2 regions of the Acidovorax sp. GW821-FHT10E03 genome follow, and region 2 is predicted to be linked to the other one. Evidence: riboswitches for the same ligand, from Rfam matches in the RefSeq annotation. Region 2 holds a riboswitch; the other holds the start of a gene.
What was found. Region 2 has a riboswitch for S-adenosylhomocysteine ahead of metH (methionine synthase). Riboswitches for the same ligand answer to the same signal wherever they lie in the genome.
Positions count from the first base shown of each region.

Region 1 (15,928 bases), on a different contig from region 2:
CGGCAAGACCCACCAGGCCCTGTGGTTCCAGGAGCCGGGCGCCGCCAAGGGCGCCTACTACACGCTCGACGGCGAGAGCATGCGCCGCGCCTACCTGACCTCGCCGGTCGAGTTCTCGCGCGTGACCAGCGGCTTCAAGATGCGCATGCACCCCATCCTGAAGACCTGGCGCGCTCACCTGGGCACCGATTTCGCGGCCCCCTCCGGCACCTCCGTGCGCACCGTGGGCGACGGCGTGGTCGAGTTTGCCGGCGTGCAGAACGGCTTTGGCAACGTGGTCTTCGTCAAGCACCGCAACCAGCACGTCACCGTGTACGCCCATCTGAGCCGCATCGACGTGCGCCAGGGCCAGTCCGTAGAACAGGGCCAGACGCTGGGCGCAGTGGGCGCCACCGGCTGGGCCACCGGCCCCCACCTGCACTTCGAATTCCGCGTGAACGGCGTGCACCAGGATCCGCAGACCATCGTCGCCCAGAGCGAAGCGGCGGCCCCCGTCTCGGCGGCCGGGCGACCCGCGTTCGAGCGCCTGGCGTCCAACATGCGCATCCAGCTGTCCGCTGCGGCGCTTGTCGAACAGGCCAGCGCAGACTGAGCCGCTGGCAGCATCCGCGCGCACATCCCCCGGGCCATGTCTGATCTGTACATCGGCCTGATGTCGGGCACCTCGCTCGATGGCATCGACGGGGTGCTGGCGGATTTTTCCGGCCCCCGCATGGTGGTCACGCACCACGCCAGCATGGCGTTCGCGCCGGAGCTGCGGGCGGAACTACTCGCCCTGAACACCCCTGGCAGCAACGAGCTGCACCGCGCAGCGCTGGCGGGCAATGCGCTGTCGCGCGCGTATGCCGAGGTGGTGCACGCGCTGCTGGAGCGCAGCGGACAGCCGGCCAGCGCCATCCGCGCCCTCGGAGCCCACGGGCAGACGGTGCGCCACCGCCCCCAGGAATTCGACGGAACGGGCTACACCCTCCAGTTGGGCAGCCCCGCCGTGCTGGCGGAACGCACGGGCATCACCGTGGTGGCGGATTTCCGCAGCCGCGACGTGGCCGCCGGCGGCCAGGGTGCGCCCCTGGTGCCCGCGTTCCACCAGGGCGTGTTCGGCCGCGCGGACGAGACCGTGCTGGTGCTCAACCTCGGCGGCATCTCCAACCTCAGCGTGCTGGGTGCCGGGGGGGCCAGCGTGCTGGGGTTTGACTGCGGCCCCGGCAACGCGCTGATGGACCACTGGTGCCAGCAGCATACCGGCCAGCCTTTCGATGCGGACGGTGCATGGGCCGCAAGCGGCCAGGTGCTGCCGGCGCTGCTGGCCTCGCTGCTTGACGAACCCTTTCTGCACAAGCCCCCGCCCAAGAGCACGGGGCGCGACCTGTTCAACCCCATCTGGCTCGCGCGGCATCTGCAGCCATGGGCATCGGCGGACCCCGTGGACGTACAGGCCACCCTGACGGAATACACCGCCCGCGCTTGCGCCATCAGTGCCAATAGCTATCAAGAGAATAGCAACACCCTGGCGGTGTGCGGTGGCGGCGCCCTGAACACCCACCTGATGGCGCGGCTGCAGGCCGCATGCCCCGCCGTGCGGGTCGTCGCCACCGATGCGCTGGGCCTGCCGGCCCTGCAGGTCGAGGCCGCGGCTTTTGCCTGGCTGGCGCGGCAGGCGCTGCACGGGCAGCCCGGCAACCTGGCCAGCGTCACCGGGGCCGTGGGCGCCCGCGTGCTGGGCGCGGTCTACCCTGCCTGATCCGAGCCGGGCCTGGCGGCCCCTCCCCCGAAACCACCTTCAGCCGTGGTCCGTGGCGTCCGCCGTGGCGGCGACCCGGCTGCCGGCGCGGTCCTGGGGCGACAGCTGCCAGAAGATGCCCGCCGAGGCCACGGTGATGAGCCCCATGCATGCGAACGTGGCCTGGAACGCCCTCAGCGTCCCCTGGGCGCCGCCGGCAGGGAAGAAGTCAGTGAACGCAGCCAGCACCGCCCCTGCGGCCGCCACGCCCATTCCCATGGCCACCATCTGCACCATCGACAGCAGGCTGTTGCCGCTGCTTGCCATGGCATGTTCCAGGTCCTTGAGCGTCACGGTGTTCATGGCGGTGAACTGCAGGGAATTCACGGCGCCAAAGACCGCCAGCTGCGCCACATGCACCCACAGGGGCTGCGTGGGAGCGGCCAGGCCAAAGCTGGCCATCGTGACGCCCACGAGCAGGGTGTTGCCCACCAGCACCTGCCGGTAGCCGAAACGGGTGATCAGCGGCGTGGTGAAGCGCTTCATCGACATGCCGGCGATGGCCACGGGCAGCATCATCATGCCGGCCTGCAGGGGCGAGTAGCCCATGGTGACCTGCAGCAGCAGCGGGACCAGGAATGGCATGCAGGAGCTGCCCAGGCGCGAGAACAGGTTGCCCAGCAGACCGATGCGCAGTGTGTCAATGGAAAAGAGCCGCGGCGAGAACAGCGGGTCGGCCCGCCGCGCCGCGTGCAGCCAGTAGGCCACCAGGCTGGCCAGCCCGAAGACCATCAGCACCAGCACGCCCGCCTGGCGCAGGCCCATGCTGGCCAGGCCGTCCAGCGCCAGCGAGAGCGACACCATGCCAAAGGCGAGCATCAGGTAGCCCGCCAGATCGAAGCGGGGCACGAAGGTCACGGGCTCGCCCGGCATGAAGCGCAGGGTGGCGATGCAGCCCACCAGCCCCACCGGCACATTGATGAGGAAGATCCAGTGCCACGACGCCGCCTCCACGAGCCAGCCGCCCAGCGTGGGGCCGATCAGTGGCCCGATCAGGCCCGGAATGGCAACGAAACTCATGGCCTGCAGGAACTGCTCGCGCGGAAAGGTGCGCAGCACCACCAGCCGCCCCACCGGCAGCAGCAACGCCCCGCCCAGCCCCTGCACCACGCGCGCCGCCACCAGCTGGGTCAGGCTTTGCGCGAGCGCGCAGCACACCGAACCCAGCACGAACAGCACGATGGCGGACAGATAGACGCGCCGTGAACCAAAACGGTCGGCCAGCCACCCGGAAGCCGGTATCAGCATGGCCATGGCCAGCGAATAGGCCACCACCACCGACTGCATGCGCAGCGGGCTTTCTCCAAGGCTGCGGGCCATGGCGGGCAGCGCGGTGTTGACGATGGTGGCGTCCAGCGTCTGCATGAAGAAGCCGATGGCCACCAGCCACAGGAGCACTTTCAGGGATCTGTCTTGCTGCATGGCACGCCAGGATGGCTTTTCCAGGAAAACGAAAAGGGGTATCCCCATGAAAAAAGCCGCCCGTCCGGGCGGCTTGTCGTTTCATTCCGTGCCGCTGGCGCGGCGCAGAGGCACACCCTCAGGCGGAGAAGCTGGAGCCGCAGCCGCAGGTGGTGGTGGCGTTGGGGTTCTTGATGACGAACTGGGCGCCCTGCAGGTCTTCCTTGTAGTCGATCTCGGCGCCGACCAGGTACTGGTAGCTCATGGCATCGATCAGCAGCGACACGCCATTCTTGGTCATGGTGGTGTCGTCTTCGTTGGTGATTTCATCGAAGGTGAAGCCATACTGGAACCCCGAGCAACCGCCACCCTGCACGAAAACGCGCAGTTTCAGGTCAGGATTGCCCTCTTCGGCGATCAGGTCCGCCACCTTGGCCGCCGCGCTGTCCGTGAACAGAATGGGGGCGGGCATTTCGGTCTGGATGTTTTCGGCAACAGCGCTCATGGGGTACTCCGGGTTCAATGTTTGCGGTGAATAGTACTGCAGACCGCTCGGGAATTCAGTTCACTGGCTGTTTGACGCTAACTTCAGTGGGGGCTTTTCCTCCACCAGCACGGCCACAGGGCACATCTGCCCGGCGATCACGGCGCCCTGGTGCATCTCCAGCGCCTTGTAGTGCACATTGCCTGTGATCTTGGCCTTGGGCTGCAGTTCCAGCAATTCCGCGGCATGCACGGGACCCACCACCTGCCCGTTGACGATCACATGGTCGGCGTGCACCGCACCCTCCACCCGGGCCGTCTCGGAAATCACCAGAATGCTGGACTGCTCCGATCCCGCGCGGATGTCCCCCACCACCTCGCCATCGATGCGCATCCCTTCTGCGAAGTGCACATCCCCCTCGATCCGGGTGCCCTGGGCGACCAGGCTTTTGATCGGTGGCTGCTTTTTGCGGGAAAACATGGGTGAGAACTCCTGAAAGGACACGCTCCGGCCGAAAGGAGCGTGCGGATGGGAAACAACGGGATGCCAGGCCCACGGCGTACCGGCGCGGCCTCTGCGCGGGCCCGGCGCTTGCGGCGGGGGCCTCTCTCGACGACGACAGCCTGGCCGGGGCCATCGCGGGCGCCTTGCGGGTGCTCCTAGTCGATGGCCATGGCCTGCACGGCGCGCACTGTCGTGCCTTCCAGCACGCGGGCGGTCACGGTTTTTACCACGGCGCTGGGCGGCAGATCGAGGACCCCCTCGATGCGCCGGTACTGCTTGACCTGCAGGGGCTGCCCCTGGGCCGGCTGGGTCTGCGTCCAGGGCTTGCCGTCCTGGGTGCCTGCCAGCACCAGTTCCAGCCGGCCATTGAACTCGGGCGCATTGCGCGCGGCCTGGATCACCAGGACCTGCCAGCGCAGCTGCATCCCTCCCAGCACTTCGGCCTGCAGGCTGCGAATCGCGAGCCCTTCGGTCTTTGCCGCGGGAATCAGTTTCTCGAAAAACCCCAGGTCCTCGCGCAGCGTCCGATTGTCCGCCTCGAGCTGTCGCACCTGCGCCATCAGGCTTTCCTTGGCAGCCCGCTCGGTCACGAGCAGGCTCTCGGCCGTATGGGCCACCGTCTGCTGCTCCTGGCCCACGCCGCGCAGGCGGGCCACCTCCGCGCGCAGCTGGAGCAATTCGTCCCGGGAAACGGAGTCCAGGCCCGCGATCGACTTGCCGAACTCGAAGGCCCACAGCGCCACCGCCGCGCAGAACCCGAAAACCACCGCCAAGGCCAGCCAGCGCAGGGGCCAGGGCAAGGCGCTGCGGATGGCCACCCGGGGGGCGCTGATCGTCAGCCGGCGGCGCAGAAGGCGAAGGCGCATGGGGAAAACAGGGGAGTCATCGGGGAGACCCGGGAGAAAAGAGCGCACCTTAAACGAAAAAACCGCCCGGAGGCGGTTTTTGCTCTGTAAAGCAATCCAGGACGGAGCGCTTTGCAGGGGTTGGACATCCGCCCAGGGGCGGGTGTCCGGCAGTGCCCAGCCAGCTTAACGCTTGGAGAACTGCTTGGCGCGGCGTGCGGAGTGCAGGCCGACCTTCTTACGTTCGACTTCACGTGCATCGCGCGTCACGAAGCCGGCTTGGCTCAGCACGGGCTTGAGGGATGCGTCGTAATCGATCAGGGCGCGGGTGATACCGTGGCGGGCAGCGCCGGCCTGGCCGGATTCACCACCGCCGTGGACGTTGATCTGGATGTCGAAGGTTTCGACATGGTTGGTCAACGCCAGGGGTTGCTTGGCAATCATGATCGAGGTTTCGCGGCCGAAGTAGGACTGGATGTCCTTGCCGTTCACCGTGATCTTGCCGGAGCCTTTTTTCAGAAACACGCGGGCGACGCTGGACTTGCGACGGCCGGTGCCATTGTTCCATTCACCAATCATCTCAAGGCTCCTTAGATTTCCAGCACTTTGGGCTGCTGGGCGGTGTGGGGATGCTCAGCACCACCGTACACCTTGAGTTTCTTGATCATCGCGTAGCCAAGGGGGCCCTTGGGCAGCATGCCCTTGACGGCCTTTTCCAGCGCGCGGCCGGGGTGCTTGGCTTGCATGTCGCGGAAGTTCGTGGCCGTGATGCCGCCGGGGTAACCCGAGTGGCGGTAGTACACCTTGTCCAGGGACTTGGTGCCGGTGACCTTGAGCTGGGCGGCGTTGATGATGACGATGAAGTCACCGGTATCGACGTGAGGCGTGTAAATGGCCTTGTGTTTGCCGCGCAAACGGAGAGCAACTTCGCTGGCTACTCGTCCGAGGACCTTGTCGGTCGCGTCAATCACAAACCACTCGTGCACAACCTCAGCGGGCTTGGCGCTGAAAGTAGTAGTCATGAGTTTTCTCTTATGAAGAGGGTTTGGCGGGTCCTTTTCCACGGTCGGTGCTTCTCTGAAGGAAGCCTCTTAGGTGGCGAAAATGTCTCCGCCGCGGGACCACAAAGCGCTGCGAAGCCCTCGATTATACGAATTTGCGTGCCAGGGGCGCAAGCCGCCCGTGCGCACAGTGCTCCAGGCCCCGGCGGCCACCCTCAGTTGGGGGTCTGGCGGCGGCGCTGCTCCTCGGCCTCGTAGCGGCGGCGGTTTTCCACGCACACGGCCTGCCCCGCCTGCGACGGCTTCTGGCATTCCTGGTGGATGCACATGGGCCGCGCCAGAAAATTGGCGTCAGCACAGGCCTCCTGCGGACTGGGCACGCGCGGCGGCAGCGGGCGAGGCTTGGGCTCGGCCACGACCGGGGGCGGCGGTGGCGGGGGTTCCTCGTGCACCACGACCTGCACGGGTGCGGGCTCGGGCGCCGCGCGCTTCGCGGTCCGGGGCGGCGTGCGCGGCGCGGAGGCCGGAACAAAGGCAGGCGCAGGCAGGGATGCAGCCACCGCAGCGCCCGCCGCGCCGTCAAGGGAAGCCACCGCAGCCGGCGCGCTCGCAGCCATGTCGGCCAGCGCGGTCTCCACCAGGGCGGGCGGCGTGGCAGCCGGCCGCTCGGCCATCTCGGTGATGATGTCGTCGTGCGGCGCCTTGCTGCTCTGGGCCCAGCGCAGTCCTGCCGCCGAGGCCACCACGGCAAAAACGGCCACGCCCAGCCAGACCACCACGGGGGAGCGCCGCGCCGTTCTGGCCGCCTTGCTTGCGGCACGGGGAACCTCACGCTCCATCGGCCGCAGCCGGTGATCGTGCGCATGCCGCGCAGCGGCCCCGTGCCGGTGGCCGGCCGCAGGGTCGTCATAGCGGGAGTCGTCGGCCACGACGGTATCCCCGGCGTCGATGAAGACCGTGTCTCCAGCCTCGGCGGCCACCGTGTCCGGCCCCCCGAGCATCACGGTGTCGCCGCCGGCCGCGGCCTCCTCCCCGGAGGGGGCGTCCTCGCGCGCATCGCGGGCGGGCGCCTGCACCGCGGCGCGCGGCGCCTGGGGCGGTATCTCCACCACGCTGCTGGCCGCGGACGTCACATCCACCGTGGGCGTGAGCAGGCCCGGGCCGGGCTGGTCGGCGGGCTCGACCCAGATGTCGCCCAGATCGGCACGGAAATCGAAATGTTCGCTTCCTTCCGGCGCGGACGTCATCTCCATGAGCTGCAGGAACGCATCGATGCTCTGCGGCCGGTCCTCGGGCTTGAGCGCCAGGGATTGCGCGATCGCCGCCACGAAGGGCGCGGAATATTCCACGCCGAACTGGCGCTTGACGGTTCTTGCCACCCGGGAGAACGACACCATGCGATCACGGATGGAACGCAGGGTCGCGGGCAGCGGGGTGTCGTTGCACAGGCAGCCATGCACCACGGCGGCCAGGGAGTACAGGTCGCTCCAGGGGCCCTGGCGCAGTTCCTCGTCGCCGTCGGAATACTGCTCGATGGGTGCGTAGTTCACCTTGAGCACGGCCGTGTGCTTGCGGTCCTGGTCATTGATCGCATGCCGGGCGGCGCCCAGGTCCAGCAGCACCGGAGGGCCACTGTCCTGCAGGAAGATGTTGTCGGGCGAAATGTCCCGGTGCAGGGTTTTCCCGTCGTGCAGCACCCGCAGGGCGCCGAGCACCGACCACAGCACCTTGCGCAGCCAGATCTCGGGGGGCGGGGTGCGCATCTGAGCGCGGGCCTGCTTGAACGTCATGCCGGTGTACAGCGGCATGACCATGTACGCGGTGTTGTTGGCCTCCCAGAAGCGGAACACCTTCACGAGCGAGGGATGGTCGAACTGGGCCAGCAGGCGCGCCTCTCCCACGAAAGACGCCAGCCCGGCATGGAAGGTCTGCTGGTCGGACGACGACCGCACCCACAGCGACTGGCCCTGCGCACGGCCCGCCAGCGCCGAAGGCATGTACTCCTTGATCGCCACCGCCCGGTGCAGAGAATGGTCGAAGGCCTTGTAGACCATGCCGAACCCGCCCACGCCAAGGAGCGCCAGGATCTCGAATTCCGCGAGGCGGGTGCCGGGGGGCAGCGCATCCACATGGCTGACACCACTGGCAGAGGCTTGGCTGGAACTTGCGATCATGGTGAAGAGAATGGGGCGTGAATGCGGGCTTCGGCGGGGGATTGTGAGCGAACGGGTGCCAAGGCCGTTTTCATCGCAATCATGAAGCATGCCAGCATGCATGACAGAAACAAAAGGCTTCCGGTCTGCCAAAAAAGTTACACACCCTGGTCAGACAAGCGCCGATTGTGCCGCGCCATGGGGACAGGCAGCGCCCGGGCCCATGACAAATTCGCATCGGATCATGACCGCGCGCCCGGGGCCTGCCGCCGGGCCATGGCCCCATCGACTGCGCTGCGCCGGGGGCGCACTCGTTACCATAGGGCCATGTTCAGTTATCGCCACGCCTTCCACGCAGGCAACCATGCCGATGTGCTCAAGCACACGGTCTTGATCGCCGCCTTGCAACACCTTACCGAGAAAGACGCGGCACTGACCGTGCTGGACACCCACGCGGGCGCGGGACTGTACCGGCTCGATGGCGACTATGCCAGCACCAGCGGCGAGGCCGCGGACGGCATCGTCCGGCTTTTTGCACCCACCGCGCCCGCCCTCACGCCCGCCCTGCAGGCCTATGTGGACATGGTCCGCGCCTTCAACCAGGGCAGTGCGCTGCGCGTGTACCCGGGCTCCCCGTTCATCGCCCAGCGCCTGCTGCGCGGCCACGACAAGCTCAAGCTCTTCGAGCTGCATCCCACGGACCTGCGGGCGCTGGCGGGCAACGTGGCCCAGCTGGAGGCAGGCCGCCAGGTGGCCGTCCTGCACGAAGACGGGTTTGAGGGGATCAAAAAATTCCTGCCCCCGCCGGCCCGCCGCGCGCTTGTGCTCTGCGACCCCAGCTATGAAATCAAGAGCGACTACGCCAAGGTGCTCGACATGGCCGCCGACTCGCTCAAGCGTTTTGCCACCGGCACCTATGCGTTCTGGTACCCCATCATCCCGCGCCCGGAAGCCCACGACCTGCCGCGCCGCCTCAAGACGCTGGCCACCAAGGCCGGCAAGGGCTGGCTGCATGCCACGCTCACGGTCAAGAACAGCAAGCTCACTGAAAACGCCGCGGGCGACGTCAAGCGCCCCGGCCTGCCGGCCAGCGGCATGTTCCTGATCAACCCGCCCTTCACCCTGAAGGCGGCGCTGAAGACCGCGCTGCCACAGATGGTGGAATTGCTGGCGCAAGACAAGCACGCCACGCACACGCTCGAATCCGGCGGCTGACGGCGGCGGTCAGGGGGCGGGGCAGTCCCGCTCGCCCTCGTCCAGCGCAAAAAGCTCCACGGGCTTGAGCCCCAGGCCCACCATCCCCAGCACCTCGGCGGCCCCCCGGCTCAGGTCGATCACGCGGTTGCCCGTGTGCGGGCCCCGGTCGTTGATGCGGACCACGACCGAACGGCCCGTGGCCTGGCTGCGCACGCACACGCGCGAGCCGAACGGCAAGGTGGGATGCGCCGCGGTGAGCGCCTTCATGTCGAAGGGCTCTCCGCTGGCCGTGCGGCGCTTGTGGAACTTCGCGCCGTACCAGGAGGCCAGGCCCACCTCGTCGGCGGGCAGGCGCAGCTGCGGGGCCTGCGGGCTTTCGGTGCCATCCTCCCGCCCACCGGGGCGCGACGGCGGGTCGATCAGCATGGCCTCGCCCGGCACGCTCAGCAGGTGCGGGGCCAGTGCGTCGGCCTCGGCGGACAGCCCTTGCGCACGCCCCCAGGACGAGCAGCCCCACACCGAAACACCGCAGCAGACCACCCCGAGCACCTTCCACCACAGGGCGGCCCGGCGGCCCTCCACCGGGCCCGTCAGCGCGGCATCGCCGCGCGGCTGGCGCATCAGATCCCCAGCCGGCGACAGATCTCCAGCGTCGCGGCACTCTGGTTCATCGTGTAGAAGTGCAGGGCCGGCACGCCGGCACTGCGCAACCGGTCGCACAGGTCGGTCACCACATCCAGGCCAAAGGCCTTGATGCTCGCCGTGTCGTCGCCGAAAGACTGCAGGCGCAGGCGTATCCAGCGGGGAATCTCGGCGCCGCAGGCGTCCGAGAAGCGCATCAGCTGGGTGGAGCTGCCGATGGGCATGATGCCGGGCACCACGGGCACATCGGCGCCCAGGCGCTGCGTGTCTTCCACGAAGCGGAAGTACGCATCGCTGTTGTAGAAATACTGGGTGATGGCCGAGTCCGCGCCAGCTTGCACCTTGGCGATGTAGGCCTTCAGGTCAGCCTCCGGCGACTTGGCCTGGGGGTGCACCTCGGGGTAGGCGGCCACTTCGATGTGGAAATCCCGGCCAGTCTCCGAACGGATAAAGGCCACCAGGTCGCTGGCGTAATGAAACTCCCCGCCCGCGCCATAGCCGCTGGGCAGATCGCCGCGCAGCGCGACCAGGCGCTTGACGCCCATGTCCTTGAGCATGGCAAGCTGCTCGCGCACGGACTGGCGCGTGGCGCCAATGCACGAGAAGTGCGAGGCTGCGCCGACCCCCTCGGCCAGGATTTCGCGCACCGTGCCAAACGTGCCCTCCTGCGTGGAACCGCCCGCGCCGTAGGTCACCGAACAGAAATCAGGGTGCAGCGCATACAGCTGCTGGCGCGCGGTGCGCAGCTTGTCGGCCCCCTCCGGCGTCTTGGGCGGGAAAAACTCGAAGCTCACCGGGAAACCGATGCCCTGGGCATTGGCAGCAATCATGTGGCCCTCCTCGCATAAACAAAAAATTCACGGTTGCCGTCGCCGCCCTGGATCGGGCTGTCCAGCCAGGCGTGCACCGCCAGGCCCAGTTCGGCGCAGCAGTCACGGATGCGCTTTTCCACCACGGCGTACAGCGCCTCGTCGCGCACGATGCCGCCCTTGCCCACCTGGCCGGGCTGCAGCTCGAACTGCGGCTTGACCAGCATGAGCAGGTGGCCGTCGGGCCGCAGAAATGCGGCGATGGCAGGCAGCACCAGGGTCAGCGAAATAAAGGACAGGTCGCCCACCACCACGTCGAACAACGGGGTCGTGTCCACGCCCGCGCATTCGGCGCGGCGCCGGCGCTGGACGGGCAGCGTGCCCAGCGCGCGCGCCTCGGCACGCTGCGCACGCTCGGACTTGAAGGCTTCGATGTCCTGGTCCTTGGCGTCGCCGCTGTCATCGTAGGCGTCGTCCACCAGCCCGCCGTTGCGCATCCAGCTGTAGGGCGCCTCGGGCTGGGTCTCGTTGTCCTCGTCCACATCGACGGCTTCGGAGAGCGCGTCCTCGCACGCCTGCTGCAGCGCCTCGGCGGTCAGCGAGCGCGCATTCACGCCCTCGACGCAAACCACCCGCAGATCGCTGTGCAGCCGCTCGTGCAGCTGGCCGTGGCCCACGTCCACGCCGACGACCTGCGCCGCGCCCTGCTGCAACAGGCAATCGGTGAACCCGCCGGTGCTCTGCCCCACGTCCAGGCAGCGCAGCCCGGCCACGGGCAGGCCCGTGGCCCGCAAGGCGCCTTCCAGCTTGAGCCCGCCGCGCGAGATGTACTTGGCCTCGGCATCGTCCAGCAGCTTCACCTCGGCCACGGACGGGATGTCATCGCCGTTCTTGGCCACCTTCTGCCAGGGCGCCAGCGGCGACAGGCGCCACTCGACGCCTGCAGCAATCAGCCGCTGTGCCTGCGAACGCGTGGCCGCATGGCCGGACTCCACCAAAAAAACATCTGCGCGCATGCGTCACTCTCTCGTCAATCGACGATGGATTTCATAGCCAAAATGGCTTCTATCGCTTTATCCACAAGCGCTGGCTGCTCCCAAAAAAGGAGCAGCAACAGCCACCCGCACGATCAGTAGCGGTACGTGTCGGGCTTGTACGGGCCTTGCTTGGGCACACCGATGTAGGCGGCCTGCTCGTCGGAAAGTTCCGTGAGCATCGCGCCCACCTTCTTGAGGTGCAGGCGCGCCACCTTCTCGTCGAGGTGCTTGGGCAGCACGTAGACCTTGCCGTTCTCGTAGTAGTCGCTGTGGGTGAACAGCTCGATCTGGGCGATGGTCTGGTTGGCGAAGCTCGACGACATCACGAAGCTCGGGTGGCCCGTGCCGCAGCCCAGGTTCACCAGGCGGCCCTTGGCCAGCAGGATGATGCGCTTGCCGTCCGGGAAGATCACGTGGTCCACCTGGGGCTTGATCTCTTCCCACTCGTACTGCTCGAGCGTCGCGACCTGGATCTCGTTGTCGAAGTGGCCGATGTTGCAGACGATGGCCTGGTCCTTCATGGCCTTCATGTGGTCGTGGGTGATCACGTCCTTGTTGCCGGTGGTGGTCACGAAGATGTCGGCCTTGTCGGCGGCGTATTCCATCGTCACGACCTTGTAGCCTTCCATCGCAGCCTGCAGGGCGTTGATGGGGTCGATCTCGGTCACCCAGACCTGGGCGCTCAGGGCGCGCAGGGCCTGGGCAGAGCCCTTGCCCACGTCGCCGTAGCCGGCCACGCAGGCCACCTTGCCGGCGATCATCACGTCGGTGGCGCGCTTGATGCCGTCCACCAGCGACTCGCGGCAGCCGTACAGGTTGTCGAACTTGCTCTTGGTCACCGAGTCGTTCACGTTGATCGCGCGGAACATCAGCGAGCCCTTGGCCGACATTTCCTTCAAGCGGTGCACGCCGGTCGTGGTCTCTTCGGTCACGCCGATGATCTGCGCGCTCTTGCGGCTGTACCAGGTCGGGTCCACGGCCAGCTTGGCCTTGATGGAGGCGAACAGGCAGGTTTCTTCTTCGCTGGTGGGGTTGGCGATCAGCGATGCGTCCTTTTCGGCGCGCTTGCCCAGGTGCATCAGCAGCGTGGCGTCGCCGCCGTCGTCCAGGATCAGGTTGGGGCCTTCGCCTTCGGTGCCGGCGGGGCCGAAGTCGAAAATGCGGTGGGTGTAGTCCCAGTATTCGGCCAGGGTCTCGCCCTTCACGGCGAACACGGGCGTGCCGCTGGCGGCAATCGCGGCGGCGGCGTGGTCCTGCGTGGAGAAGATGTTGCACGAAGCCCAGCGCACCTCGGCACCCAGGGCCTGCAGCGTCTCGATCAGCACGGCGGTCTGGATCGTCATGTGCAGGCTGCCGGTGATGCGGGCGCCCTTGAGCGCCTGCTTGGCGGCGAATTCCTCGCGGATGGCCATCAGGCCGGGCATCTCCGTTTCGGCGATGCGGATCTCTTTACGGCCCCAGGCGGCCAGGCCGATGTCGGCAATGATGCAGTCGGTGTTGACCGGGGCGTTGACGCGTGCGTTCATGATGGTGTGCTCCAAAGCATGTTTGAAAGACCACATTCAGCGCGGGGATGAGACGGAAGGCTCACCACACGAGAAGTGGATGAGCGTCGTTGCTAGATGACTCCGAGCCTCACGCCCCGCCAGTGCTGGGGACGCTGCAACGCTCCTCGGATCGGCGGATTATAAAAGCAAGTGCGGGAGGCGAGGGAGCGCCCCGCCTCGGTGCCTTGGGCCGCGCTACGGCGCCAGCACGACCACGTGGCCTTCCTGCGGATCGATGCGGCCCGCATGCAGGTCCTCGACCAGGGCCTGCGCCGCCGCGAAACCCTGGTGTTCGCGCACCCGCATCCAGGGCTGGTGCGCGCTGCCGACGCGGTCGATGAACGCGCGCTGGGCGGCATTGAACTTCTGGTTGACCAGCTCGGGGCCCCAGTCCGCATTGCGCTTCCTGATCTGCACCGGCGCGAAATAGAACACGGGCGCGGGCCCCGGCAGGGCCGTGTCGCGCAGGAAGTGCGTGTTCTGCGCCGACCCCGCATAGCAGTCGTACACCAGGGCATCGCCCAGGTGGTGGTGCACGCGCGAGCGCAGATCCTCGTCGCCCGAGAAATCGACATACAGCGTGGGCACACCGGCATCCAGGGCCTCCAGCTCACCATACGCCACCGTGCGCTGGTAGCTGCCAAGGCCCTGCACGAAGGCACTGTTGCGCGGCGCGGTGAGCCCCACGCGCTCGATCTGCCCGGGCCCCTCCAGGCAGAACGCGGTGCCGTAGGCCGTCTTGCTCGATGCGCTGGAGAACAGCAGCCGCCGCGCGCCGAAAAATCCGTTGTCCTGCAGGAAATCCGCCAGCATGAACGACGTGATGAACAGCGGCCGCACCAGCATCTGGTAGTTTTCATCGCCTGCCCGGTATGCCGGGTCGGCGCTGGTGCGCGTGTACTGGTTGTAGGCCGAGGTGAGCGACTGGCGGTGCTCCGCGCCGTCGTAGAAGCCCCGGGCCGTCACGCGCACCGGCGCCATGCGCACATGGCTCGCAATGGGCCAGTAGCCGTAGAAGCGCTCGCCCACGGCCACGCCCTGCACGCCGGAGGCCACCACGTCGGCAAAGCCCCACACGGGCATGTGGCCCCAGCCTGCCTCCCCCGTGGGGAAAAAGTCCCAGTACTTCATCGCGTCGCCAAAGGCGGCGTAGGTGATGTTGTTCGTGGTCACCGCCACGCGGTCCACGCGCAGCAGGGCCTCGCCGGGCTGCAGTGGAGCAAGGGGGAGCTCCTCGGTGCGGGTGTGATTCAATGCATTCCTGTCGGTCAACAGGCGGGTGAGCAGCGTCATGGGAAGTCTCCGTTTCAAGGGTGAGAAAACACTCAGGGCACTGTATGGCGCCCTGCCGCCGCGTGGGTTCGGAAACCGGTGAACCCGCCGCGCAAGACCCTTGCCGCCAGCTCCAGCGCGGCCCCCAGGCCGCTCAAGCGCCCCCGCCAGGCCCGGGCGCGCTTCACGGTGCAGGCCATCTACGACGCCTTTGTTCGGATTTGGCAACGCGACGGCTGGGACAAGCTCACCACGCGCAACGTGGCGCTGGAAACCGGCATTTCCGTCGGCACGCTGTACGACTATTTCCCCAACAAGACAGCGCTGCTGTCGGGCTATGTGCGCCATTGCGTCGAGGCCCTGCTCGCCGCCATCGACCGCGAGGCCGTGCAGCCCGAGGGCCTGCCATGGACGCAGCGCATCCACCATCTCGTGCGCCTGGTGGGCGGCGTGGATGCGCCCGGGCTGCCGCCCTTCCACCCCGACATGCTGGCGCTGGAGGCGCAGATGGCCGAGCCCCGGCACCACCGCCGCGTGCACGAAGAGCTGGCCGCCGCCTGGGGCCGGGTGATTGCCGCCTGCACCGACCTGCCCCGCCCGCCCGGGCAAGCACTGCTGCAGGCGCTGCACCTCTCGGCCTGGGGTGGGCGGCGCTATGCGCTGCTGCTGCAGCTCGATCCCGCCGCCATGCGGCAGTGGGCCGACGGTGTGGAGCAACTGTGCTGCGCCGCCATCCTGCAGGCCGCCAGCGCGCCGGGCTGAAGCCCTGTCACCTGCGCGGCTGCCTTGCCCCGCGGGCCGCCCGACACTGGCGCCCTCACCAAAAAACACAGACGGAGCACTGCATGGACCCCAAGGACAAGGTCATCATCGTCACCGGCGGCGCCAGCGGCATCGGCCGCAGCATCGCGCGGCGTTTTGCGCAGGAAGGCGCCCGCGCCGTGGTCGTGGCCGACCTGCACCTCGCGCCCGCGCAGGCCGTGGCCGACGAGATCGGTGGCCTGGCCGTGCGCTGCGATGTGTCGAAGGAAGCCGACATCCAGGCGCTGGTGGCCACCACGCGCGAGCGCTACGGCCGGGTCGATGCCTACATCTCCAACGCCGGCATCCTGGGCCGCCCGGGCGGCATCGAACTCGAGGACCCACTGTGGGACGCCATGTGGAACATCCACGGCATGGCCCACGTGTGGGCCGCACGCGCCGTGGTGCCCGAGATGGTGGAGCGCGGCGAGGGCTTCTTCCTCGTCACGGCCTCG
Region 1 covers NZ_JBWKMU010000005.1:57,074-73,001, reverse strand. Annotated here, with positions in the region: gene AC07OD_RS10170 (M23 family metallopeptidase) at 1-592, shown strand, start outside; gene AC07OD_RS10165 (anhydro-N-acetylmuramic acid kinase) at 629-1,741, shown strand; gene mdtD (multidrug transporter subunit MdtD) at 1,781-3,202, opposite strand; gene erpA (iron-sulfur cluster insertion protein ErpA) at 3,321-3,686, opposite strand; gene AC07OD_RS10150 (bactofilin family protein) at 3,747-4,145, opposite strand; gene AC07OD_RS10145 (DUF6776 family protein) at 4,325-5,035, opposite strand; gene rpsI (30S ribosomal protein S9) at 5,201-5,593, opposite strand; gene rplM (50S ribosomal protein L13) at 5,605-6,036, opposite strand; gene AC07OD_RS10130 (serine/threonine protein kinase) at 6,231-8,189, opposite strand; gene AC07OD_RS10125 (23S rRNA (adenine(2030)-N(6))-methyltransferase RlmJ) at 8,496-9,383, shown strand; gene AC07OD_RS10120 (septal ring lytic transglycosylase RlpA family protein) at 9,393-9,986, opposite strand; gene metF (methylenetetrahydrofolate reductase [NAD(P)H]) at 9,986-10,837, opposite strand; gene AC07OD_RS10110 (TlyA family RNA methyltransferase) at 10,834-11,832, opposite strand; gene ahcY (adenosylhomocysteinase) at 11,946-13,379, opposite strand; S-adenosyl-L-homocysteine riboswitch at 13,454-13,533, opposite strand; gene AC07OD_RS10100 (DUF2855 family protein) at 13,596-14,693, opposite strand; gene AC07OD_RS10095 (TetR/AcrR family transcriptional regulator) at 14,772-15,434, shown strand; gene AC07OD_RS10090 (SDR family oxidoreductase) at 15,518-15,928, shown strand, end outside.
Region 1: linked by a shared signal. The riboswitch ahead of ahcY (adenosylhomocysteinase) and the one ahead of metH (methionine synthase) in region 2 are both predicted to bind S-adenosylhomocysteine.

Region 2 (15,928 bases):
GGTGCCCTGGCCCTGCGCGTCGCCCGCCACGGCATTCACCAGATTGGTCACATTCACCCAAAACGTTCTGTCCGGCTGGAAGAGCGCATTGCCCGGCACCTGCACCACGAAGGGGTAGGTGCTGCTGCCTGCGGGTATGGCCTGGCCCGCGAGGCTGTGCGCCACGTAGTCGGCCCCCGCGGTGGCCGTGCCATTGGCCGTGGCGATGTCGAAGGTGACGCCGCCCGGCCCGGCGGGCGCGCTGAGGCTGACCGTGAAACTGAAATGGGCCATGCCCGCATTGCCTTCGCTGGCCGCCACGTCGTTGATGGACAGCACGGGCTGCTGGCTGACCACCAGCGTGTAGTTCTCCAGCTCGAAATAGCTCCCAGGCCCCGTGCTGGCGTCCGTGACCCGCAAGGTCACCGGGTAGCTGCCCAGGGACGCCGCCGTGGTGCCGCTGACCACGCCCGCGCCGGAGATGCTGATGCCCGCCGGGAAGCTGCCCGTCTCCAGCAGATAGCTGTAGGGCGACACACCGCCCGTGGTGGCCAGTGCTTGCGAGAAGGGCTGGCCCTGCACCGCCGTGCCCGTGGGGGTGGCCAGCGCCAGGCTCGGGTTGCCCACCGTGCCGGTGTAGCCCTTGTCCACGAACAGGCCGCCATGGTCGGTGGAGCGCACGCTGAAGGTGTAGCCCCCGCGCCGGGTGGGCGTGCCGGTGATGGCGCCCGAACCGGCCACGCCGAGGCCCGGGGGCAGCGCGCCGCCTTGCAGCGTGTAGGTGTATGGCGCCGTGCCGCCGCTGGCGCTGAGGGCCTGCGAAAACGGCGTGCCCGCCGTCAGGGCGGGCAATGTTGCGGGTGCGACCGCAATGGGAGACGACGAGGGATGGATGGTGACCGTCACGCCCACGACGCTTTGCGCAGTGGCGTTGCCCGATGCGTCGGTGAACTCGAAGTAGTCGCTGGTGGCGCTGTTGCCATTGTGGCTGTAGTCCAGGACCCAGTTCGGTCCGGTGATGCGCAGGTTGGCACTGCCATGCACCGGCAACGCCGGCCCGTCCACCGGACCGGTGCCCGCCCAGCCAATACCTGGCGTGCAGTCGGTCACGTCGATGGTGACCGTGCCGCCTTGCGTGACCCCACCACCCTTGGCCGGGCAGATGAGCGAGGTGTGCGCGGCGCTGGCCATGCCAGGCTGCAGCAAACCCGCCAGCAGCGCCGCGCAAGCCAGCAGGCGCAGGGCCGCATGATGGAGCCCCTCCGAAAATCCATGGAAACGCAGCATTGGCATCGCCCCTACACAGTTCTTTGTCTTGTGCTTGGGCGGGCCCTGCGCGGCCCACGGCGGGAGCCACTGTCCTGTGAAAAGTGCAGCGGCAGCGCCGCACCGAGCTTGTCCCAATCGTGGCTGATTACATGCTGCGCCCTGGCAAATAGCATCCCTCCTGAAGTAGGGTTCCCACTGCCGAAAACACGCGCCAGGCATGGCGCAGGCGCGCCGGTCTGGAGGCAGGCCCATGGCTTGCGAAGCGCTTTCCGGCAAAGCCACCAACAGAAAGGCCCCGCGTGCGGGGCCTTTCTGTCCATTCGATCAAATCAGCCCCTGGCGCTTATCCATCAAGTGCCAGATGCTATAAAATCAATAGCATTACAGATTCGGCGCCAGCAACCGCTCCAGCACCTTCTCATCCATCCTGCGGCGCTGCGCCATGTCGTGCAACTGGTCTTCACCGATCTTGCCGACGTTGAAGTACACGGCATCCGGATGACCGATGTAGAAGCCGCTCACGCTGGCCGCCGGCATCATGGCCAGGCTTTCGGTGAGGGTCATGCCGATGTCTTCGCACTGCAGCACACGGAACAGCTCGCTCTTGGCGCTGTGGTCGGGGCAGGCGGGGTAGCCGGGCGCGGGGCGGATGCCGCGGTACTTCTCGGCGATCATGTCGTCGTTGCTCAGCGCCTCGCCGGCGGCATAGCCCCACAGGTCGGTGCGCACGCGGTGGTGCAGGGCTTCGGCAAAGGCTTCGGCCAGGCGGTCGGCCAGGCTCTTGAACAGGATGGCGGAGTAGTCGTCCAGCGCGTCGATGAAGGCCTTTTCCTTCTTCTCGATCCCCAGGCCCGCCGTCACGGCGAACATGCCGGCGTAGTCGGCAATGCCGCTTTCCTTGGGCGCCACGAAGTCGGCCAGGCAGCGGCTGGGGCGGGTCACGCCGTCGATGGTGTGCTTTTCCGCTTGCTGGCGCAGGCCGTACCAGGTCATGGCGACCTCGGTGCGGGTGTCGTCGGTGTAGAACTCGATGTCGTCGTCGTTCACGCTGTTGGCGGGCAGCAGCGCCATCACGCCGCTGGCCGTGAGCCACCGGCCTTCGATGATTTTTTTCAGCATGGCCTGGCCATCGGCAAACACCCGCGTGGCCTCCACGCCCACCACCTCATCGGTGAGGATGGCGGGGTACGGGCCGGCCAGGTCCCAGGTCTGGAAGAACGGGCCCCAGTCGATGTACCTGGCCAGCTCGGCCAGGTCGAAGTTCTTGAACACGCGGCGGCCCAGCGCACGTGGCACGGCGGGCTGGTAGGCGGACCAGTCCACGGGTGTCTTGTTCGCGCGGATCTTGGCCAGGGGCCACAGGGGCGTGGCCTTCTTGTTGGCGTGCTGGATGCGCACCTTGTCGTAGTCGGCATTCAGCTCGTCCACGTAGTTCTGCACGCCGTCGCCCAGCAGGCTCTGCGCCACGCTGACGCTGCGCGAGGCATCGGGAACGTAGACCACGGGGCCTTCGTAGTGCGGCGCGATCTTCACGGCGGTGTGCACGCGGCTGGTGGTGGCGCCGCCGATGAGCAGCGGGATCTTCTTGATGCGAAAGTGCTCGTCCTTCTGCATCTCGCCCGCGACGTACTGCATTTCTTCCAGGCTGGGGGTGATCAGGCCCGACAGGCCCACGATGTCGGCGCCCTCGACCTTGGCGCGCGCCAGGATCTCGTGGCAGGGCACCATCACGCCCATGTTCACCACCTCGAAGTTGTTGCACTGGAGCACGACGGTGACGATGTTCTTGCCGATGTCGTGCACGTCGCCCTTGACGGTGGCGATGACGATCTTGCCCTTGCTGCGCACGTCGCGCCCGGCCAGTTCGTCCTGGCGCTTTTCTTCCTCGATGTACGGAATCAGGTGGGCCACGGCGGACTTCATCACGCGCGCGCTTTTCACCACCTGGGGCAGGAACATCTTGCCAGCGCCGAACAAATCGCCCACCACGTTCATGCCGTCCATGAGCGGGCCCTCGATCACGTGCAGCGGACGGCCGCCCCTGGCCAGGATCTCGCGGTAGGCCTCTTCGGTGTCCTCGGTGATGAAGTCGGTGATGCCGTGCACCAGCGCATGCGACAGGCGCTCGCCCACGGTCTTGGGGTGCTCGGGCGTGCCGCGCCATTCGAGTTTCTTGCTCTCGTCCTTGGCGCCGCTCTTGGCGGTTTCGGCGATCTCGACCAGGCGCTCGCCGGCGTCGGGGCGGCGGTTGAGCACCACGTCTTCCACGCGCTCGCGCAGCACGGGCTCCAGGTCGTCGTACACACCCACCATGCCGGCATTGACGATGCCCATGTCCATGCCCGCCTTGATGGCGTGGTACAGGAACACGGTGTGGATGGCCTCGCGCACGGGGTCGTTGCCCCGGAAGCTGAACGACACGTTCGACACGCCGCCCGAGACCTTGGCGCCCGGCAGGTTCTGCTTGATCCAGCGCACGGCCTCGATGAAATCGACGGCGTAGTTGTTGTGCTCTTCGATGCCGGTGGCCACGGCGAAGATGTTGGGGTCGAAGATGATGTCTTCGGGCGGGAAGCCCACTTCATCGACCAGGATGCGGTAGGCGCGTTCGCAGATTTCGATCTTGCGTTCGTAGGTGTCGGCCTGGCCTTTTTCGTCAAACGCCATGACCACCGCAGCGGCGCCGTAGCGGCGCACCAGGCGCGCCTCGTGCTTGAACTTGTCCACGCCCTCCTTCATGGAGATGGAGTTGACGATGCCCTTGCCCTGCACGCAACGCAGGCCGGCTTCGATCACCTCCCACTTGGAGCTGTCCACCATGATGGGCACCCGCGCGATGTCGGGCTCGGACGCGATGAGCTGCAGAAAGCGCACCATGGCGGCCTTGCTGTCGAGCATGGCCTCGTCCATGTTGATGTCGATGACCTGGGCGCCGTTCTCCACCTGCTGGCGCGCCACGGCCAGGGCCTCTTCGTACTGGCCGTTCAAAATCATGCGCGCGAACGCCTTGGAGCCGGTGACGTTGGTGCGCTCGCCGATGTTGACGAACAGCGTGCCCTCGCCAATGGAGACAGGCTCCAGGCCGGACAACTTCATGGGGGGGACGGACAAATCTGACATAAGGCTCACCTGCGCGGCACAAGGGGGTTCAGGTGAGCGTCGTTGTCAATGTACTGAGGGATGCGCGGCCCAAGCCTGACGAGCCGCCATGCCCCACCAGGGCACGGCAAGCCGCTGCAACGCTCCTTGGACCAGGGGCCGATTGTAGTTGGCCCGCCCGCGGTCAGCGCATCTGGCGGCGCTGGCCCAGCGCGGCCAGCAGCACCAGGCCGGCGAGCAGCCACAGCGCCCATTCCGACAGGGACGGAATCGCGCTCGGGGCCGCCGCGATGGTGTCGGTGTCGGTGGCGCTGTTGTTGCCGGGGTTGGGGTCGGTCACGCCACCTGGGGCCGCGACGGTCGCGGTGTTGACCAGTGTCCCCGTCGCCGACGCGCCCACCGTGGCGCTGACGGTGTAGGTCACCGATCCGCCCGCGGGCAGGTTGACGGTGTCGTTGATGCTGCCACTGCCCGAGGCGGTGCAGGTGCCGCCGCCCGCGCCCACGCAGGTCCAGGTGCCGGTCAGCACCGCGGGCAGGGTGTCCGCCACCGTTGCCCCAGCGACGCCGGAGGGCCCGGCATTGCTCGCGGTGATGGTGTAGGTCACCGAGCCGCCCGGGGTGGCCGTGGTCACGCCGTCCGTCTTGGTGATGGCCAGATCCGCCTGCGGCGTGACGGTGTCGGTGTCGGTGGCGCTGTTGTTGGCCGGGTTGGGGTCGGTCACCCCGCCCGGCGCCGTCACCGTCGCCGTGTTGACCAGCGTTCCCGTGGCCGCCGCACTCACCGTCGCGCTGACGGTGTAGGTCACCGAGCCGCCCGCGGGCAGGTTGACGGTGTCGCTGATATTGCCGCTGCCCGCCGCCGTGCAGGTGCCTCCGCCCGCGCCGACGCAGGTCCAGGTGCCCGTGAGGGCGGCGGGGAAGGTGTCCACCACGCCCGCGCCTGCGGCGTTCGATGGGCCGGCGTTGCTGGCGGTGATGGTGTAGGTGACCGAGCCGCCCGGAACGGCCGTGGTCACACCATCCGTCTTGGTGATGGCCAGGTCGGCTTGCGACGCGAGGGTGTCGGTGTCGGTGGCGCTGTTGTTGGCGGGGTTGGGATCGGTCACCCCGCCCGGCGCTGTCACCGTCGCCGTGTTGACCAGCGTTCCGGTCGCCGAACCGCTGATCGTGGCGCTCACCGTGTAGGTGACCGATCCCCCCGCGGGCAGGTTGACGATGTCGTTGATGTTGCCGCTGCCCGCCGCCGTGCAGGTGCCTCCGCCCGCGCCGACGCAGGTCCAGGTGCCGGTGAGCGCGGCAGGGAAGGTATCGAGCACCGCGGCCCCCGACGCATTGGACGGCCCCGCGTTGCTGGCGGTGATGGTGTACGTCACCGATCCGCCCGGAACGGCCGTGGTCACGCCATCGGTCTTGGTGATGGACAGATCCGCCTGTGGCGTGAGCGTGTCGGAGTCGGTGGCGCTGTTGTTGGCTGGGTTGGGGTCGTTCACGGCAGACGTCACCGTCGCGGTGTTGGTCAGCGTGCCCGTCGCAGACGCATTGATCGCGGCGCTCACCGTGTAAGTCACCGAGCCGCCCGCGGGCAGATTGACGCCATCGTTGATGTTGCCGCTGCCCGCCGCCGTGCAGGTTCCGCCGCCCGCGCCCACGCAGGTCCAGGTGCCGGTGAGCACGGCCGGAAAAGTGTCCGCCACCGTGGCACCGACGGCGGGGTCCGGCCCTGCATTGCTGGCGGTGATGGTGTAGGTCACCGATCCGCCCGGCGTGGCCGTGGTCACTCCATCGGTCTTTGTGATGGAAAGGTCCGCGTCTTGGGCATGCGCTGCGGTCGCGGCCACCATGGCCAACAAGAACGCAGTGAGCCACAGCAATGCACGTTGGCGCATGGTGAAGTCCCGATTTGGAGTGGAAGGGTGGCCAAAGTGTAACGCCACGTTTCCATCTGGAACGTTCATGCGCGTCGGCGCGCGCTGACGGCGCGTCCCGCGCTGGATGCGGTCGAATCGCCCTTAACGCACCGGCAGAAACTGCAGGAAAGTCCCGCCCACGATACCCTGCACGTAGCTGATGGCAGCGCGGCGGTACTTTTCGGTGGTCAGGGCGGCCAGCAGGTCGAGCCGCGCGATGACCTTGCCGAACTCGCGCTCGAAGCTCAGGTTGCGGCCCTGGGACCCGATTTCGTCGGCCAGCAGCAGCGGCTGGCCCTGGGCATTGCGGCGCTGGGCCAGCAGCCACACGGCGCTTTCCACATTGCGCGCGGCGTTGTAGAGGTGCTGGGCATCCACACCGTCGAGCAAGAAGAACTCGGTCTTGCCGCCATGGGCCGTGATGATCATGTCGGCCGTCGCATGGATGAACGCCGCCACGCGGTCTCCCGCAAACTCCGGCGCCAGCGCAAAGCCCATCGCGGCGATGTCACGGCGCCCCTGCAGTGGCGCCCAGGGCTGGCGCTGCAGGATGGCCGTGCGCACCTGCTCGGCGGCGTGCTCGCGGCTGGTGGTGCTGGTCTTGCGCCATTCGGCGGGGTTGCGGCGGTAGAGCTTGTCCATGAGGCGGAACAAGCCCTCCAGGTTCTCCTGCATGGCCAGCGTGGCCAGGCGGTTCATGTCGGACTGGGCCAGCTCACCGGGCGCGGCGGATGCGCCCTTGACCTCGCCGCGCTGCGTGGGCGCGTTGCCCGCGCAGCCCGCGAGCACGGCGCACAGCAACGCACAGGACGACATCCACAGGATAGAAAAGAACGGCCCACGCATGGGGGCCGATTATCGGGCGCAGTGCGGGCCTCGCACAGTCGGTTGACACTGTTTGAAGATCTCAGGCCGCTGCAGTGCATCGAACGGGCGAACCCGCGCCACACCCCCCTTTGGCGTCAGCTGCGGCCTGCGCTGTCAGGGTTGGGGATGCCCTCCATCGGGCATTCCTCGGTGCCTACCATGGGCCGGGTGATGGCTTCCACGGCCTTGCGGGTGCCTTCGGGGTCATTCACCCAGCGGGTGTAGAAGTCATACGGGCAGGCGGCCACGCCCTGGTCCCCGTCGCGGGAGTTGATCATGCCGGTGTAGCCCCGGTGCAGCAGCTTGAAGAGGTGGTTTTCTGACTGCCCGTTCCTGCGGAAGTCGCGGATCAGGCTTTTTGACAACGCTGCGTACTGCACCCCGTATTCCTCCTCGCCGCATTCACCCAGCGTTCGGCCATCAAAGCCAATCAGCGCGCTGTGGCCAAAGTAGCTGTACACGCCGTCGAACCCGGCGGCATTGGCCACGGCCACGTAGGTGTTGTTGGCAAAGGCCATGGCCTTGCTCATCAGAATCTGTTGCTCCTTGGCGGGGTACATGTAGCCCTGGCACCGCACGATGAGCTCAGCGCCCTTCATGGCGCAGTCGCGCCAGATCTCGGGGTAGTTGCCGTCGTCGCAGATGATGAGGCTGATCTTCAGGCCCTTGGGGCCTTCGCTCACGTACGTGGTGTCCCCCGGGTACCAGCCTTCGATGGGGGTCCAGGGCATGATCTTGCGGTACTTCTGCACGATCTCGCCCTGGTCGTTCATCAGGATCAAGGTGTTGTACGGCACCTTGTGCGGATGCTTCTCATGGCGCTCGCCGGTGAGCGAGAAAACGCCCCACACCTTGGCCTTGCGGCAGGCGGCGGCGAAGATCTCGGTCTCCTCGCCGGGGATGGTGGCCGCCGTGTCCATCATCTCCTGGGCGTCGTACATGATGCCGTGGGTGCTGTACTCCGGGAAGATCACCAGGTCCATGCCGGGCAGGCCGGTCTTCATGCCCACCAGCATGTCCGCGATCTTGCGCGCGTTGTCCAGCACCTCGGCCTTGCTGTGCAGGCGTGGCATCTTGTAGTTGACCACCGCCACGCCAACGGTGTCCTTGCTGCTGGAGATATCGCCGTGAATCATGGTGAAGCATCCCCAATCAATGAGAAATCATCCAGGGCCGTTTGCTGGGAAACGCCTTGGCGCCGCTGGGCGCCGTCACCGTGGCCTTGCGGCTTTGCGATGACGAACAGCAACCACAGCCTGCGGGGTGCTTGAGGCGGGCGTAGTCACCCGAGCGCTGCGGTTCGTGCCGCGCGCGCTCGTTGGTGGCGATGGCGCTGCGTGCGGACGCACTCATGAGCGCCAGGCGCGGTGCGGTGGCAAACACGCGCGGCGATGCGGCGCCGCAGTCCGGGCAGGCGGCGGGTTCGTTGCGGTCGGCCAGCAGGCGGAAGGCATCAAACCCGCCACACTGGGCACAGGCGTAGTCGTAGGTGGGCATGGCGGGTCCTTCTGCAGCAATGGTGTTTGATTGACTGTCAGACCAGGTCGGGCGACAGCGGCATGGCCACCGAGCCATCCAGGTGCTTGATCGGCCCCGCCGCACTCGGGTTGATGTCAAAGTCAAAGATCTGCGTGGGCAGCCACAGCGTGGCGCAGGCGTTGGGCACATCCACCACACCGCTGATATGGCCCTGCACGGGCGCCGTGCCCAGAATGGAATAGGCCTGCGCGCCCGAGTAGCCGAACTTCTTTAAGTACTCGATGGCGTTCAGGCAGGCCTGGCGGTAGGCCACGTTCACATCCAGGTAGTACTGCTTGCCGCTTTCGTCCACGCTGATGCCTTCAAAGATCAGGTAGTCGTTGTAGGTGGGCGTGATGGGGCTGGGCTTGAAGATGGGGTTCTTGATGCCGTACTTGGCCATGCCGCCCTTGATGAGCGTGACCTTCATGTGCACCCAGCCCGCCATCTCGATGGCGCCGCAGAAGGTGATCTCGCCATCGCCCTGGCTGAAGTGCAGGTCGCCCACCGACAGCCCGGCACCGTCCACATACACCGGGAAGAACACCTTGGCGCCGCGCGACAAGTCCTTGATGTCGCAGTTGCCCCCATGCTCGCGCGGTGGCACCGTGCGGGCGCCTTCGGCAGCCGCCTTGGCTTTGGCCTCTCCAGTCAGGCGACCCATGTGCGCGGTGCCCGCCGAGGGTGGGTTGGCCAGCCCGGCCGTGGGGTCCGAGTCGATCAGGGTCTGCTCACGGGCGTTCCACTGTTCCAGCATCTTGCGGTCGGGCAGGCATCCGATCAGGCCGGGGTGGATGAGGCCGGCGTACTTCACACCCGGCACATGGCGCGAACTGGTGAACATGCCATGAAAGTCCCAGATGGACTTTTGCGCCTGGGGAAAGTGCTCGGTCAGAAAGCCGCCGCCATTTTTCTTGCTGAAGAAACCGTTGAAGCCCCACAGGCTGTCCTGCTTGGCGCCAATGTCCAGCAGGTCCACCACCAGCAGGTCGCCCGGCTCGGCGCCCTTCACACCCACGGGGCCGCTGAGGTAGTGCACCGTGGTCAGGTCGATGTCGCGCACATCGTCGGCGCTGTCGTTGTTCTTGATGAAACCGCCGGTCCAGTCGAACGTCTCCAGCACAAACTCATCGCCGGGGTTGACCCAGCAGGCCATGGGGATGTCGGGATGCCAGCGGTTGTGGATGTTCTCGTTCTCGGTGGGCGACTTGCTCAGATCGACCTTGATCAGGGTTTCAGCCATGGCATGCTCCTTGGAAGGGTGGGTGGACAGAGGAAAAAGTGGGGGAAGAGAGTCCAGGGCTTGCACGGCAAGCGCCCTGCGAAACTGTCACGGCGAAGGCCAGTGCCCCCGCGCAAGGGCCGCCCCGCCGCGCTGGGGGCGTTCCCCTCCTGCAGCGCGCAGCGATGCGAGAGAGGGGGAAGGCGCGAAGCGACACAGGGGGTGCCTCATACAGACAAATAAGCCTTGATGCGCTGCTGGTCGGTGTCAGCGCGTGCCGTCTCATGCACCAGGCGGCCGCCTTCGATGACGAACAGCCGGTCGGCCACGTCCATGGCGAATGACAGCACCTGCTCGCTCACCACGATGGTGATCTGGCGCAGCTTGCGGATCTCGTTGAGCGCCTTGGCGATGTCCTTGATGATCGAGGGCTGGATGCCCTCGGTGGGCTCGTCGAGCAGCAGCACCTTGGGGTCGGTGACCAGTGCGCGGGCAATGGCCAGCTGCTGCTGCTGCCCGCCCGAGAGGTTGCCGCCCTTGCGGCGGCGCATGTCCCACAGCACGGGGAACAGCGCGTAGATGTCTTCGGGAATCTGCCGCGTCTTGGAGTTTTCCAGCCCGGTCTCGATGTTCTCTTGCACAGTGAGGGTCGGGAAGATCATGCGGCCTTGCGGCACGTAGGCGATGCCCTTGGCCACGCGGCGAAAGCTCTCGTCCTTGGTCACGTCCTGGCCTGCCACGGTGATCTGGCCGCTCTTGACGGGCATCACGCCCATGAGGCTTTTGAACAGCGTGGTTTTGCCCATGCCGTTGCGGCCCATGATGGCCACGGTTTCGTTCTCCCGGCCCTCAAACGAGATGCCGTGCAGTGCTTCGCTCTGGCCGTAGGCGACAAACAGGTCTTCGACTTTCAGCATAGTTGTGCTCCAGAGAGTTTGGAGGATGGACGGTGAGAGCCGCGGTCGCTCCGGGGGCCGTCTCGCATTGCATTCGTCCTGGCGCTGCGCGTCATCCACACCGCATGAAGCGGGCGCGGCCGCTCAGGGGGGCGCTTCATCTCAATGGCCCAGGTACACGTCGATGACTTTGGGGTCCGCCTGCACCTTCTCCATGGGGCCTTCGGCCAGGATCTTTCCCTGGTGCATCACGGTGACCTTGTGGGCAATGCGCTTGACGAACTCCATGTCGTGCTCAATGACGATCACCGCGCGGTTCTTGCAGATGCGCTGCAGCAGCTCGGCCGTCAGCTCACGCTCGCGGGCGCTCATGCCGGCGATGGGCTCGTCCAGCATCAGCAGCTCGGGCTCCTGCATCAGCAGCATGCCGATCTCCAGCCACTGCTTTTGCCCGTGGCTGAGCAGGCCCGCCTCGGTGTCGAGCTTGTCGCCCAGGCCAATGTCTTCGGCCACCACCTGCACACGCGCCTTGACTTCGTCGGTGCACTTGAACGCCAGCGCGCCCAGCACCGAGCGGCCCGCGGGGTAGGACACCTCCAGGTTCTGGAAGACCGACAGGTTCTCGTAGATGGAGGGTGTCTGGAACTTGCGCCCGATGCCCAGCCGCACGCGCTTGTGCTCGGCCATGCGGGTGAGTTCCTCGTTCTTGAACTTGATGCTGCCCCCCGTGGCGCGGGTCTTGCCGCAGATCAGGTCCAGCAGCGTGGTCTTGCCCGCTCCGTTGGGGCCGATGATCACGCGCAGCTCGTTCTTGTCGATGTACAGCGTGAGGTCGTCGATGGCCTTGAAGCCGTCGAACGACACGGTCAGGTCTTCAATGGCCAGCGCGAAGTCGGTGTTGCTCATGAGGGGTGCTCCGGTGGTTTCAGACGCCCTGGCGGCTCACGCCGTCAGGCAGCGTGGCGGCGGGTGCTGGCGACGATGCCGCAGCGGTGCTCGCATCCACAGGCGGTCGGGCTGCGGGTGGGCGGCCTTGCACCGATGCCTGGCGCAGCGCTTCGCGGCGGCCCTTCCACCAGGGCACCACATGGCTCTCCCACAGGCCCGCCAGGCCCATGGGGAAGGCCATGGTCACGCCGATGAAAAGCCCGGCCATGAGGAACAGCCACAGCTCGGGAAAGCTCTCCGAGAAATACGTCTTGCCCGCGTTCACCAGCAAGGTGCCATACACGGCCCCCACCAGGCTCATGCGCCCGCCCACGGCGGCGTAGATCACCATCTCGATGGACGGAACGATGCCCACGAAGCTGGGCGACATGAAGCCCACCTGCAGCGAGAACATCGCCCCACCGATGCCCGACAGCGCGGCGGCCAGGCAGAAGGTGAAGACCTTGAAATTGGCCACGTCGTAGCCCGAAAAGCGCACGCGGTCTTCCTTGTCGCGCATGGCCAGCAGCAGCGTGCCCACCTTGCCGGTCTGTATCCAGCGGCACAGGACGATGGAGCCGATGAGCAGCGCCACGCACACGTAATACAGGATGTACTTGGCGCTGTCGGTGCGCGTGTCCCAGCCCCACAGGGTCTTGAGGTCCGTCATGCCGTTCACGCCCCCGGTGTAGCCCTGCTGGCCGATGATGAGCACGGTCAGGATCAGCGCCACGGCCTGCGTGATGATGGCAAAGTACACGCCGCCCACGCGGCGCTTGAACATCGCGAAGCTGATGACCCAGGCCAGCACCGTGGGCACCAGGATGACCGCTGCCAGCGCAAACGGCAGGCTCTTGAAGGGAATCCAGAAGCTGGGCAGCTCGGTGATCTGGTTCCAGTCCATGAAGTCCGGGATGCCGGGCGTGGACTGGATCTTGGTGCTGATGGGGTCCGACGCTTCGAGCTTGAGGAACATGGCCATGGCATAGCCCCCCAGGCCAAAGAACACGCCCTGCCCCAGGCTGAGCACGCCGCCGTAGCCCCACACCATCACGAGGCCGATGGCGACGAACGCATAGGTGAGGTACTTGCCCACCAGGTTCAGCCGAAAGATGTCGAGTGCCAGCGGCAGCACCACGGCCAGCAGCACGGTGAGCAGTACCAGGCTGGCGAGCTGGTAGCGCAGGATCCAGGCTTTGAGGGCGTTCATGCGGAGACTCCGGTGGGCTCGAAGGAAATGGACAGTTGAGCGAATTTCATCGGCGAACTTTGGAGGCGAACAAACCCTGCGGCCGCACCATCAGGATCAGCACGATCAGCGACAGCGTGATCATCTTGGCCATGGAGCCCGCCATGAAGAACTCGGTGATGGACTGCGTCTGCGCAATGCCGAAGGCCGACACCACGGTGCCCAGCAGGCTGGCGGCGCCGCCAAACGTCACCACCAGGAAGGCGTCCACGATGTAGAGCGAGCCCGATGTGGGGCCGGTGGAGCCGATGGTGGTGAACGCTGCGCCCGCCACGCCGGCAATGCCGCAGCCGATGGCGAACGTGAGGCGGTCGGTCTTCTGGGTGTCGATGCCGATGGCGTTGGCCATGACGCGGTTGCTCACCGTGGCGCGCACCCGCAGGCCCCAGCGGCTTCGGTGCAGGGCCAGCAGCACGCCGCCCGTGACCACCGCCGTCAGCGCCAGCACGAACAGGCCATTGATCGGGATGTCCAGCCCCTCGGCGGGCGCCCAGGAGCCCAGCAGCCAGTCGGGCAAGGTCGGGCTGACCTCCTTGGGGCCGATGAAGGTGCGAAACGATTGCTGCAGGGCCAGGCTGATGCCCCAGGTGGCCAGCAGCGTGTCGAGCGGGCGCTTGTACAGGTGGCGGATCAGCCCCCATTCCACCAGCCAGCCCGCCGCAAACGCAAATCCGAACGCCGCCACGATCGCCAGCGGAAAGTAATACGGAATCATCTGCGGCGCATGGTTGGCCGCCAGGGTGGAGCCCAGGTAGATGGTGTAGGCGCCAATGGTCATGAACTCGCCATGGGCCATGTTGATCACGCCCATCTGCCCAAAGATGATGGCCAGGCCCAGCCCCATGAGCAGCAGCACGGCAAAAAGGCTCAGGCCCGCAAAGCCCTGCATGAGGCCGATGTTCATCATTTCGGAAAAGGTCATGTTGCAGCTCCTGCGTGGGCAGCGTTGGAAAACGAACAGCGGTGCCATGGGGCGGCCTCTTGCGAGGGACACCGAGGAAGGGCCGCCCCGCACCGAGGGTGTCGTCCCCCTCCCGCGCAGCGAGAGAGGGGGAAGGCGCGAAGCGCCTCAGGGGGTGTTTATTGATAACCTTTGGGAAATGGATCGGGCTTGATCAGCGCGGGCGACTCGGACACCACCTTGAACGACGCGTCCGGCATTCCCATGGCGATGCGCGACTTGCTCCACAGGTGGTGGTTGGCGTCCACCTTCACATAGCCCTCCGGCGCGGTGGTCAGTTCAATGCCGGGCGATGCGGCCACCACCTTGTCCACGTCAAAGCTCTTGGCTTTTTCGACCGCCGCCTTCCACAGCCAGGGGCCCAGGTAACCCGCCTGGGTCACGTCGCCAATCACGGCCTCCTTGCCGTACTTGGCCTTGAAGGCGGTCACAAACTTCTTGTTGTTCTCGTTGTCGAGCGACTGGAAGTACTTCATCGACGAATAGAAGCCCGCGAAGTTCTCGCCGCCCACCCCGGTCATTTCGTCCTCGGTGACCGACAGCGTGACGAGCAGCTGCTTGTCGCCCGTGATGCCCGCGGCCTTGAGCGCCTTGTAGAACGCCACGTTGGAGCCACCCACCACCGCCACAAACAGGCAGTCGGGCTTTTGCACCTTGATCTTGTTCATGAGCGAGCCGAAGTTGGTGCTGCCCAGCGGGTAGTACTCCTCGCCCACGACCTTGCCCTTCTGGAAGTTCTCGATGTGCTTGCGCGCAATCTTCATGGAGGTGCGGGGCCAGATGTAGTCGGAGCCAATCAGGAAGAAGCTCTTGGCCTTCTTCTCGGTCTTGGCCCATTCCAGGCTGTACAGGATCTGCTGCGTGGCTTCCTGGCCGGTGTAGATCACATTCTTGGACTGCTCCAGGCCTTCATAGAACGTGGGGTAGTAGAGCAGGCCGTTTTCCTTTTCGAACACCGGCAGCACGGCCTTGCGCGAGGCACTGGTCCAGCAGCCAAACACGGCGGCGCAGCGGTCGTTGATGAGCAGCTTCTTGGACTTCTCGGCAAACGTGGGCCAGTCGGAGGCGCCGTCTTCCTTGATCACCTTGATCTTGCGGCCCAGCACACCGCCCATGGCGTTGATCTGGTCAATGGCCAGCTGCTCGGCCTGGATGGAGCCCGTTTCGGAAATCGCCATGGTGCCGGTGGCCGAGTGCAACTGGCCCACGGTGACTTCGGTGTCGGTGATGGCCAGCTTGGTGGTGTTGACCTGCGCCGTGGGCTGGCCAAAAGACCAGGCGGGCAGGCCCGCTACCGACGCGGCGCCCAGCGCCTGCAGGATGCGACGGCGGCCGGGTTCGGCCTGGACGGAGTCACTGAAGCGGGGGTCGGAGGGGTGGCTCATGAAGGCGCTCCTTGCGGGATCGGTGTGAATGAATGAAGGAAAGGACGGGACGAAAGCGGGTTGTTGTTTGCGCTGTGGAATGAAGGTTAGGGACAACCCTTGCATGCGCCCATACGTCAATTAACGTAGGGCTGCCTACGCACCCCGGTGCGCACCCTGCGCATGGCCCCGCGCACCCGTGCAGCGCCCCAACGCGGTGCACGCCTAGAACGCTTCTTGCTTGAAGCCTGCGCATGGCCCCACCGCTCCCACCCAACGCCCAGAGCGCGCCGCAGACCATCTTCCGGTTCCGGCGCGAATACAACGCGTGGGTGGCCGACGAGACCATGGAGGACTACGCGCTGCGCTACACGCCCAAGAGCTTTCGGCGCTGGAGCGAATTCCGCGTGGCGAACACCGCATTTGGGTCGCTGTCGTTCCTGGCGCTGGAGGCCATTGGTGGTGCGATTGCGCTGAACTACGGCTTCAGCAACGCCATGTGGGCGATCCTCACCGTGGGGTTGCTGATCTTTCTGACGGGCCTGCCCATTGCCTACTACGCCGCGCGCTACGGCCTGGACATGGACCTGCTCACGCGCGGCGCGGGCTTTGGCTACCTGGGCTCCACCATCACGTCGCTGATCTATGCGGTGTTCACCTTCATCTTC
Region 2 covers NZ_JBWKMU010000015.1:16,159-32,086, reverse strand. Annotated here, with positions in the region: gene AC07OD_RS23935 (putative Ig domain-containing protein) at 1-1,272, opposite strand, end outside; gene metH (methionine synthase) at 1,630-4,344, opposite strand; S-adenosyl-L-homocysteine riboswitch at 4,396-4,502, opposite strand; gene AC07OD_RS23925 (IPTL-CTERM sorting domain-containing protein) at 4,532-6,235, opposite strand; gene AC07OD_RS23920 (hypothetical protein) at 6,359-7,102, opposite strand; gene AC07OD_RS23915 (aliphatic amidase) at 7,219-8,259, opposite strand; gene AC07OD_RS23910 (FmdB family zinc ribbon protein) at 8,276-8,620, opposite strand; gene fmdA (formamidase) at 8,658-9,884, opposite strand; gene urtE (urea ABC transporter ATP-binding subunit UrtE) at 10,091-10,780, opposite strand; gene urtD (urea ABC transporter ATP-binding protein UrtD) at 10,922-11,665, opposite strand; gene urtC (urea ABC transporter permease subunit UrtC) at 11,685-12,896, opposite strand; gene urtB (urea ABC transporter permease subunit UrtB) at 12,943-13,857, opposite strand; gene urtA (urea ABC transporter substrate-binding protein) at 14,016-15,281, opposite strand; gene AC07OD_RS23875 (hybrid sensor histidine kinase/response regulator) at 15,515-15,928, shown strand, end outside.